2 linked regions of the Draconibacterium halophilum genome follow. The protein of the gene in region 2 interacts with the protein of the main gene of each other region in a pairwise test. Links are inferred from orthologs where the notes say so. Each region holds a gene or a part of one and is shown on either strand. Other genes may lie near its edges.

What was found.
Region 1: the proteins of accC (region 2) and ribD interact in binary tests that used the Escherichia coli proteins (3 or more experiments, as listed by UniProt). The link is inferred for Draconibacterium halophilum from one-to-one orthologs.

Annotation. Positions count from the first base shown.
Region 1 is NZ_CP048409.1:1,264,272-1,269,777, forward strand. What follows is about bases 1,410-4,313. They hold ribD (bifunctional diaminohydroxyphosphoribosylaminopyrimidine deaminase/5-amino-6-(5-phosphoribosylamino)uracil reductase RibD), read right to left. Parts: upstream 3,435-4,313; coding sequence 2,385-3,434; downstream 1,410-2,384. Other genes in these bases: G0Q07_RS05120 (DUF6146 family protein), read left to right, coding at 1,410-1,770; prmC (peptide chain release factor N(5)-glutamine methyltransferase), read left to right, coding at 3,475-4,313. In the rest of the region: G0Q07_RS05110 (phospholipase D-like domain-containing protein), read right to left, coding at 1-176; cls (cardiolipin synthase), read right to left, coding at 215-1,255; more of G0Q07_RS05120, read left to right, coding at 1,369-1,409; more of prmC, read left to right, coding at 4,314-4,314; G0Q07_RS05135 (endonuclease/exonuclease/phosphatase family protein), read left to right, coding at 4,397-5,461. UniProt on the Escherichia coli protein: Converts 2,5-diamino-6-(ribosylamino)-4(3h)-pyrimidinone 5'-phosphate into 5-amino-6-(ribosylamino)-2,4(1h,3h)-pyrimidinedione 5'-phosphate.
Region 2 is NZ_CP048409.1:2,601,175-2,606,639, forward strand. What follows is about bases 1,260-4,122. They hold accC (acetyl-CoA carboxylase biotin carboxylase subunit), read right to left. Parts: upstream 3,513-4,122; coding sequence 2,007-3,512; downstream 1,260-2,006. Other genes in these bases: G0Q07_RS10420 (acyl-CoA carboxylase subunit beta), read right to left, coding at 1,260-1,477; G0Q07_RS21205 (biotin/lipoyl-containing protein), read right to left, coding at 1,488-1,997; G0Q07_RS10435 (DUF5916 domain-containing protein), read left to right, coding at 3,799-4,122. Also shown: more of G0Q07_RS10420, read right to left, coding at 1-1,259; more of G0Q07_RS10435, read left to right, coding at 4,123-5,465. UniProt on the Escherichia coli protein: This protein is a component of the acetyl coenzyme A carboxylase complex; first, biotin carboxylase catalyzes the carboxylation of the carrier protein and then the transcarboxylase transfers the carboxyl group to form malonyl-CoA.

The DNA.
Region 1 (5,506 bases), 1.3 Mb from region 2 along the record:
AAATTGCTGGTTCCAACGCTTGAAATACAATCGTCGACCAGGAGGTATTTGCTGTGTATAAAACCTTTCTGGTAAAGAAAGATGCGAACGCCGGCTTCCAGTAATTCTTCTACGTAGGCAAACGAGCACCATCTGGAGATTATGGCATCCGATTTCTCGGGAATGATAATGCGCACATCAATCTGGCTGAGTGCTGCTGTTTTAAGCGCTGTTTTTAACTCGGGCGGGGCATCAGGTAGGGCGTAACAATGTATATCTTTTTTCGTGCTGCGGTAATGGCGGCAAAAAAGGCCTGTTCAATACTTTTCCAGCTGTAATCGGGGCCACTTGCCGATACTTGTACCGGAACGCCCGGAGCATCGGTAAGAGGCGGAAAATAGTTATTCCCGTATAGATTTTCTTTGGTGATAAAATACCAGTCGGCAGCAAAAATTACCTGCAGGGTGGTAGCTGCATCGCCTTCAATCTGCAAATGCGTGTCGCGCCAGTGGCCCAAACCTTTCAGGCCTTCAAGGTATCGGTCGGCAATATTTATGCCGCCTATAAAGCCCATTTTCCCATCGATAACAATAATTTTTCGGTGGTTGCGGTAATTGACCCGCGAAGTAAAACGCGGAAAACGAACCTCCATAAAAGGATATATTTCGATACCGTTTGCCTGCAAATGGCGAAAAAACTTTTTTCTCAGTCCCCAACTGCCCACGTCGTCAACAATAAGACGCACCTCAACACCTTCCTGCCGTTTTTTTATCAGCAGCTCTTTTAGTTTGTTGCCAATTTTATCGTCGGCAAAAATGTAATATTCAAGGTGAATATGGTGACGTGCCTTTTCAATAGCTTCAAAAATATGATCGAACGTTTGCTGTCCGTCTTTCAGCAGGTGAAGTGTGTTTCCGGTAGTTAGCAGCGAGTCGGAATTATTCAGCAGTAAGCGAATAAGGTGTGCCTGATTTTGTAATCCTGCTAGCGAAATAAGCTTGTTTTGTTCGATGTTTTTTAACTGCTCGGCACTCAAACGCCGCATCGCCTTCAGACTTTTTATTCCACGTCTTGAAAACATTTTTCGTTTCCGGTATTCCTGGCCGAAAACGAGGTAGAAAATCATTCCAAAAATGGGGATGAGAATCAGTATTAAAATCCAGGCGGCGGTTTTAAATGGCGAGCGTTTTTCTAAAATAATCATCAGTGCAACAGGAATGGCAGTGATTAGAAAGATCAGATAAAACCAGGTCCAGAATTGACTCCAATCGAACATATTTTTGAATTTTGTTTAGGTAAATTTCTAAATTTATTTGAGTAAAAACAATATTTGTTTCATATTCGTTGTTAATGATAGAGATGAAGAGGATTAAATACATATTACTGTGGATGTTCGTAGGAGGAGCTGTGTTTTTCTATGCTTGTTCGGGGCCAAAAAATATGGCGAAAAACGAAACATCGAGTGTTGAGGTAACCGGAGAAGACAGTGTTGAGTATGACGTGGAAACATTTAACTCCAATTTCGACTCATGGTATCAACTGCAAAATACTCCGGCCAGCTATCGGTCGCAATCGTATTACGAGAGTTGGAACCAACAATATGTAAGTGCCTGGAATGCGAAATGCGCCTCACCATCGCGCAATTGGTCGTTTGAACCGGTTGTTGGCTACGATCCTACTGAAGATTATGGTTTTGAGATGAACCACAAACTATTCTACTACTTTATGTACGTGGAACGAGTTCTGAAAAAGCAGATCATTCCCGGAGGTCCACACGTGGTGTTTAAGTAGTGGAATTCATGAGGTTCCCTCCTAGAGTCAGATGACTGGATTCTTCCTTCAAGTATTATAGTTAAGCAGAAGAAACTGGCTTTTGCCCTATCGGGCTGATTTTACTTTTTGTCTTGAGAAAATAAGTAAACAAAAAACTCAAGGCTGCGCCTGACTCGCTCGGAAAAGCCCTGCCTACCGGCAGGCAGGTACGCGGCGCCAACTAAAATTTCTGAAACTTCCCGATGCTACGATCGGGACAGGCAGTCGTACCTCCTCAAACCTGCCGGCCGGCAGGCGGGCATCAGTAATTTTTGAACGTCGTCACCACTTGTTTTCCGGTTCATCAGCCGAGGCCAGGCTTCGATGTCGCTGACGTTACAATTGTAGACGGCCTCTTTTGGTCTTTACGCGGAGTTGAAATAAAATTTTAGGGAGAGCGGGAAGCTCCGGGTGTGCGAGGAGATCACCCGTCCGAACTTCAGTTTTATAAGAACGTAGAGTGAAGGCAAAAAGAAGACTTGACTTTTTTGCTTCGTTTTTGTGGTAAGACAAAAATGAAGGCCGCCGGCAGGCCGCAATTCCGAAGATTTTGGGTGTCGTTTAATAGTTGCAATCTGCCGTCTTGGATGATTCTAAATAGCCGTATTTCGGTAAATTACCAATTTGTCTTTCCCTATTGATTCCGATTGTCCTGTAGTTCCGGGCAGAGAAGGTGCTTTTATACCACTGCCAAACTGCATGTGCCCGGTGTAAACATGAGCTTCGTCCCACAACCCGGCATCAATAAAAGTATGTAGTAGTTGCCGGCCTCCTTCTACAATTAACGAGAGTACATTTTTTTGATGCAGCACTTCCAGCATTTGAGGAAGAAGCTGAGCTGAGAAATCAATTTTAATGAATTCTGTTTTGTTGTGGGTATGGTTTTTAAGTGCGTTAAAAACAATTGTTTCTGTTGAGTTATCAAATAAGTTGAGCTTCTTATTCAAACGTAACTCCCGGTCTAAAACAATTCGCAAAGGATTTTTTCCTTTAATAAGCCTGACTGTTAGCGAAGGGTTATCTTTTTCGGCGGTGTTTGTGCCCACTATAATTGCATCTTCTTCCGCACGCATTTGATGAACCCGCAATAATGCCCGCGGACCGGTAATCCAGGTTGGCTCTCCGTAGTTTTCAGCACTTCGTTCAACATCAATAAACCCATCAGTAGTTTGTGCCCATTTTAGCAAAATGTAGGGGCGTTGTTTCTGGTGAAAAGTAAAAAAGCGCCGGTTCAGCTCGTCGCATTCTTTTTTCAGAATACCTGTTTTTACTTCAACACCGGCATTCTGTAGTTTTTCTATTCCTTTTCCGGCAACTTTGGCAAACGGATCGATGCTGCCAATTACCACACGCGGAATTTGTTTCTGGATGATCAGGTTGGAGCAGGGAGGTGTTAAACCGTAATGTGCACAGGGTTCCAGCGAAACATAAATGGTGCTTTCTTTCAGTTTTTCCGCGTCGGTAACCGAGTTTATGGCATTCACCTCGGCATGCGCCTGCCCGTGTTTTTGGTGATACCCTTCGCCGATTATCGTGTTGTTGTACACGATAACACAACCCACCATCGGGTTGGGCGAAACATGTCCGGCACCCAGGCGGGCCAGCTCGATACAGCGAGCCATATATTTTTCTTCGGTTGTCATTTTCAAAGAAAGACTAAATTTGTAGCAACAAAAGTACACAATGCAGAAAACTATTCAATACATCCGTGCAGAATTGGCACCGTATTATCCCGAAACCGAAATTTCAGGGTTCATACAAATGATTATGAATAGCGTGTTGCGAATGTCGTACACGCAAATGATTTTGGAAAAAGACCGGGTGTTGGAAACAACTGAATCGGACGGGATAAACGTGATTGTTGAGCGACTGAAAAGACACGAGCCCATTCAATATATTTTGGGTGTTGCCGAATTTTATGGATTACAGCTGGATGTGAAACCGGGAGTTTTGATTCCCCGGCCGGAAACCGAAGAGTTGGTGGAGTGGATTAGCAAAACAGAAATTCCTGAGCAGGCAAGAATCCTCGACGTTGGCACAGGCAGCGGTTGTATTGCACTGGCATTAAAAAATGAGTTGCCCACTGTTGAGATCATGGCTGTTGATGTATCGGAAAATGTACTTACACTTGCAACCGGGAATGCAATAAGAAATGAGCTTGAAGTTACATTTAAACAAGCCGACATATTAAACTGGCCACAATATTCGTGGCCACAATTTGATGTAATTGTAAGTAACCCGCCTTATGTAATGGAACGCGAAAAAAAGCAGATGGAAGCCAATGTGCTGGAGTACGAACCCGAATTGGCGTTGTTTGTGAGCGACACCGATCCGCTGATTTTTTACCGGGCCATTGCAAAGTTTGCTTCAAAACAATTAAATGAAGGTGGATTCCTGTTTTTTGAAATTAACGAAAACCTGGGAGATGAAATGGTGGGGCTTGTTAACCAGTTGGGATTTAAGTCGATAGAATTACGTCGCGATTTGAATAATAAAAATCGCATGCTTCGATGTCAAAAATAAATGGTTTCGATATCATGAAAAACAGATTTTACCGTTTGTTTTTGAAAACGATTATTTATTTTGCAGTGACTAAATCTAATAAGTGAGAAAAGTAATCCTTAAAATACTGTCTCTAGTCAATATTCTTCTGGCGTTGGCTCTTGCGGCATCGTATCTTTCGGTGTACATCCCGCCCGATAAATACTGGCTGCCGTCGCTATTCGGAATGGCCTATCCATTTTTACTGGGTGGCAACATCATATTTATTGTACTCTGGATTTTGTTTAAACCGCGTTACACATTGTTGTCGTTGGGGGTAATTCTTTTAGGCTGGGGTTACGTTACGCGTTTTATGCAGATCAATGGCAAAGGCAGCGAGGAGGCAAATATTAAAGTAGTGTCCTATAATGTGAAACACTTTGTAGCCGACACCAGCGGAACTCAGAAAGAAAATGCAACAAAAATTATCTCGTTTTTAGCTGATCAGAATGCAGATATTATTTGCTTGCAGGAAGCCCGTTTGCGAAAGAACAGCATTTTTAACCTGGCACAAACGGTTAAAGACCTGCAATCGATAAAACACTACCAGTTTGCACGCTCGAGTACAACCTACGGGTCGGTAACCATGACCCGCTACCCGATTGTAAACATGGGAGAAATCAGGTTTGAGAACTCACGAAATATTACCATTTATACTGATGTTTTAATCGACACAGATACCGTTCGGATTTTTAATATTCATTTACAGTCGTATCACATCAATCCTGATAAATATTCAATTATTGAATCGCCGGGATTAAACGAAGAAAAGGATTTGGAAGAGGTGAAAGAAATGGGAGCGAAATTTAAAGAGGCCTTTCAGTTGCGGGCCGAACAAGTTCGCGAAATTCGCAAATATGTTGATGAGTCGCCTCATAATGTGATTGTTTGCGGCGATTTTAACGATACTCCGGTTTCTTTTTCGTACCGTACTTTGGCCAGCGGATTAACTGATGCTTTTGTGAATTCAGGACAGGGGATAGGACGTACCTACATTGGAAAGCTGCCTTCGTTCCGAATTGATTACATTATGCATGGCGATGGTTTTGAGTCGTACAATTTTGAAACACTCGATTACCGCATGTCCGATCACTTACCGGTTAGCTGTAGCCTGTTAAAAATGGATTAGTGATGTGCAAGTAATTTTACGGCAACTTCTTTATCGGTTTTAAGT
Region 2 (5,465 bases):
TATCAAGTGCATCAATAACCTTTTTACGCGTATCGCGCGGATGAATAATTTCATCGATATAGCCCAACGAGGCTGCTTTGTACGGATTGGCAAATTTTTCTCTGTAATCCTGAACTTTAGCTGCTTTCTCTTCTTCGGTCATTTTTTCGCGATGAATAATATTTATTGCACCTTCAGGCCCCATCACTGCTATTTCTGCTGTTGGGTAAGCCAGGTTTACATCGGCACCAATGTGCTTGCTCGACATTACGTCGTACGCTCCACCATATGCTTTTCTGGTGATTACTGTAACTTTCGGAACGGTGGCTTCTGAGAATGCGTAAAGCAATTTTGCACCGTGTTTAATAATGCCGCCAAATTCCTGTCCTGTTCCGGGCAAGAACCCCGGTACATCAACAAAAGTTACCAGTGGCAGATTAAATGCATCGCAAAAACGTACGAAACGCGCAGCTTTTACCGATGAGTTGATATCCAGGACTCCTGCCAAATGGCCGGGTTGGTTGGCAACAACACCCACCGGGCGACCCCCAAATCGGGCAAATCCAACAATTATATTTTGTGCATAATTCGGTTGTACTTCCAGAAAGTGTTTGTTATCAATTACATTCTGGATGATATCGTGCATATCGTAAGGCTTATTCGGATCTGCGGGAACGATCTCTTCCAATTCTTCGCTAATTCGGTCGGAAGGGTCGATGGTAGGTTTTACAGGAGGATCTTCAAGGTTATTAGACGGCAGGAAGCTTAACAATTCGCGAACCATCATAATGGTTTGTTCCTCGTCGTTACCCGTAAAATGAGCTACACCACTTTTCGTGCTGTGTGTGTCGGCTCCACCCAGTTCTTCTTTGGTAACATCTTCGTGGGTAACTGTTTTTATAACCTCGGGACCCGTTACAAACATATGACTTTTTTCTTTTACCATAAAGATAAAATCGGTGAGGGCTGGAGAGTATACTGCACCACCTGCACAAGGCCCTAGAATGGCCGAGATTTGAGGAATTACACCTGATGATATTACGTTATTGTAAAAAATATCGGCGTAACCTGCAAGGCTTTCTACACCTTCCTGAATTCGGGCGCCACCAGAGTCATTTAGGCCCACAAGTGGAGCTCCCATTTTTAATGCCAGCTCTTGAATTTTTACAATCTTATCGGCATTGGCACGGCTTAACGATCCACCGAAAACCGTAAAATCCTGTGCAAAAACATATACTAGCCTGCCATTTACTTTTCCATAGCCTGATATTAAACCGTCGCCTAAAACCTTTTTTGTTTCCATGCCGAAATCGTAATTCCGGTGTGTCATCAATTTATCAATCTCATTAAAAGTCCCCGGATCGAGTAATTGCTGAATGCGCTCGCGGGCTGTCATTTTTCCTGCGGCATGTTGTTTTTCAATTCGTTCTTTACCTCCACCGAGTTCGGCTTTTGCATTAAATGCTTGAAGCTGTTCGTATTTTTCTTTTAAATCCATTTCTTTTCTTTTAGTCCAATTCAATTAATACCTGGTTGCTGTCGACGGTATCCTGATTTTTTACATTAACTTTTTTCACTGTGCCATCTTTTGGAGCTTTGTATTCGCTTTCCATTTTCATGGCTGAAATGATAATTATGGTATCACCCTCTTTTACAGTATCTCCTTCTTCAACCATAACTTTAACTACCTTGCCAGGCATGGGCGACGTAATTTTATTGTCGCCTGGTCCGGCTCCATTCGCATTCCGGTTTTGCAGGTAACGTGCTTCTGCATCGATCACTTCAACATCGTAGCGTTCGTATAAAGTGTAAGCGGTATATTTTTTAGGTGTTTCATCGGGAACCAGCTCAATGTCGTACGAATGTCCGTTTTCAAGAATTGAAAATGTGCCATCGGCAGTGTGCATCAGATCTACATTGTATATTTTACCGTCTACTTCAACTTCCAGGATGTTACCATCTTGTTTTAACAGGTTTGCCCATGCAACTCTGTCTCCAATTTTAATTTCAACAGCCATAATTTTTGTTTAAAAATGATTTACGTAAGGAATTTTTTTCCAGCGGCTTTGTGCCGGCACAAACTCTTTGGTTATTGCTGCATTACTTCCTATCTTATCCAGATAATCGATAAAAGCAGCTATAATAACCATGTCTTCCGGGTTATCCTTAGTTGCATTCGATAGCAGTTGTTCCTGGTTTTTCTCAATAAAATGTGTGTCGTAATTACCGGCAATAAAATTTTCATTGTTCATTACGCGTTCCAGCATTTTTATTGATGTTTTTACACCGGTAATTTTATACTCGTACAGCGCCCGACGCATTCTTGCAATGGCTTCGTCGCGTGTATTACCCCAGACAATAAGTTTCGAAATCATCGGGTCGTAGTATATCGGAATTTCATAACCTTCGTAAACATACCCATCAGTACGAACTCCCAACCCAAGTGGTGAAGATATTTTATAAACTTTACCGGAACTGGGCATAAAGTTGTTGTCAGGATCTTCGGCGTAAATCCGGCATTCTATGGCGTGACCTCTTTGCCTCAAATCGTCTTGTCCGAATTCCAATTCGCGGCCTTCAGCAATATAAATTTGTTGTTTTACCAGATCGATTCCTGTAACTCGTTCGGTAATTGGATGCTCCACCTGCAAACGTGTATTCATTTCAAGGAAGTAGTAATTCAGATCGTTGTCTACCAAAAATTCGATGGTTCCTGCACCCATATAATTTACTGCTTTTGCAGCTTCAACAGCCGCTTTGCCCATTTCGTCACGTAGTTCCGGAGTCATTAATGGTGAAGGCGTTTCTTCGATCATTTTCTGGTGACGACGTTGTACCGAACATTCACGCTCGAAAAGATGAACGGTATTTCCGTGTTGGTCGGCAAGAATTTGAAACTCGATGTGGTGTGGCGAAGTAATGTACTTTTCAATGTAAACAGCATCGTCGCCAAATGCTGATTTAGCTTCGGAACGGGCTGCACGAACTGCAGAAACCACTTCGGATTCGTTTTTCACCAGGCGCATTCCTTTACCGCCACCACCGGCTGATGCTTTTATCATTACCGGAAGGCCGATACTTTTTATGGCTTCCAGCGCTTCTTCTTCCGATTTTATCTCTCCATCGGTTCCGGGAACTACGGGAATTCCGGCACCAGTCATTGCTTCGCGTGCCTGAATTTTGTCTCCCATTTGAACAATTACCTCGGGCGAGGGACCAATAAACACGATTCCTTCTTCGGCACAGCGTCGGGCAAAATCGGCATTTTCCGATAAAAATCCATAACCGGGATGAATTGCATCAGCGCCACTTTGTTTGGCAACTTCTATAATTTTTTCAATGTTCAGGTAACTTTCGCTCGATGGTGCTTTACCTACACAATAAGCTTCGTGGGCATAACGCACATGAAGCGAAGTCCTGTCTGCTTCCGAGTAAATGGCAACTGATTCAAGATCAAGTTCCCTGCAGGTTCGCATTACGCGAATCGCAATTTCGCCTCGGTTTGCGATTAGAATCTTTTTGATTTTCTTCATACAAATTTGAAATCAATATAAGTTTAAGTCATCTTAATTTCTGCCAATAATAACTCTGTTGCGTAAAAAATGTTTACTCGTATCAATTTTAGGTGGGAAGTTACCTCATGTTCAGTACCTTCTTTATGCAATACTGTTAATAAATGTAAAAAAATGGGATACGATGGAATTTAAAGGATTGTAAATTTGAATTCCTAAAGCAACTGGTCTAAAATTATATTTCTTTATGATAAATGTTAATATTTAAGGAATTATATTTACTTTTGGCGCTAACAAATAACCATTCATGCTGTTTAAAATTGCTCAAACTGTAATCATAATAGTTGTAGGTGCATTTATTGTTCATGCACAAGACTTCAATTATACGCTCTCCGATGATTCTTTGGTAAATCATTATGCCAGTATAAATAGGGTGTATTATGCCACGCGAACTTCTTTGGAACCGAAGATTGACGGGAAGTTGGATGATGAGTGCTGGCAAACTGTTGGTACCTGGGACGGAGACTTTATTCAGCAACAACCGCATCAGGCAAAATCTCCTTCGCAGGAAACTGAAATAAAGATTTTATACGATGATAAATATTTGTACTTCGGTATAATATGTTACGATAATGAACCGGAAAAAATGAGCCCGATACTTGGTAGGAGGGATGAGAATAATGGCGACATTACGGGGATAGCAATTGATTCGTATAACGATAAACAAACCGCATTTGAGTTTAATTTAACTTCAGCGGGCCAAAAAGTTGATTTAATGCACATGGGTGAATACGGATGGGATTTTAACTGGAACGCTGTTTGGGATGGAAAAACGTCTATTGGCGATTCAGCCTGGTATGCAGAAATGAGGGTTCCATTCACTCAAATTCGTTTTGCCAAAAAAGAGGAGCATGTATGGGGAATGCATATTTGGCGATGGATTCATCGGCACAGTGAGGAAAGCCAATGGAAACTGATTCCGATTGATGCACCGGCAATGGTTTATATTTTTGGTGAATTACGCGGTATAAAGGACATTCCATACAAACGTAATTTTGAAGTAATGCCATACGCAAGTGGACAATATTTCCCGAATTCTAACAATAAAGAAAATGTTGGTTTTGGTGTAGATGGCAAGGTTGGTGTTACCTCTAATTTTACTTTGGATTATACTTTTAACCCTGATTTTGGTCAGGTTGAAGCAGATCCTTCTGAATTGAATCTAACCTCGTACGAAGTATTTTACGATGAAAAACGTCCTTTCTTTTTGGAAGGAAACAGTATTCTGGAATATAATTCGGGCAACGATATGCTTTTTTATTCGCGCCGCATAGGTCATGCTCCAAGTTACGAACCTTATTATAGTGAAGATCAAACACTTGAAATGCCTGAAAATACCTCAATAATCAATGCATTAAAACTTACCGGAAAGAATAAGAATGGTTTCTCGTTAGGGTTAGTAAACAGTATGACTGCACGTGAAACAGCTACCATAAAATCGGCCGATGAGAGTATAAAAGAAGCCATTGAACCGTTTACCAACTATTCGATTGCCCGTGTAAAGCAGGATTTTAATGAAGGGAGCACAGTGTTGGGAGGAATAGTTACCTCCTCGATTCGTAATATTAAAGACGAAAACCTTGAATTTCTAACAGATAACTCACTTGTTGGAGGCCTCGATTTTGAACACAATTGGAAAAACAGAAAATATTACGTTGCCGCAAAAGGCTTTGCTTCGCGGATTAGTGGTAGTGAGGAATCGATTGCACGTTTACAACGAAATTCGCGTCATTATTTTCAACGCGTTGATGCGGATTACTTGGATTACGACCCATCAAGAACCAGTTTAAGCGGTTGGGGAGGAGAATTGGCTGGTGGAAAACGAAGTGGAAAATTACGAATTACCGGCGATGTGGAGTGGCGATCGCCAGGTGTTGATATGAACGACGTGGGGTATTTGCGCCAGGCAGACTA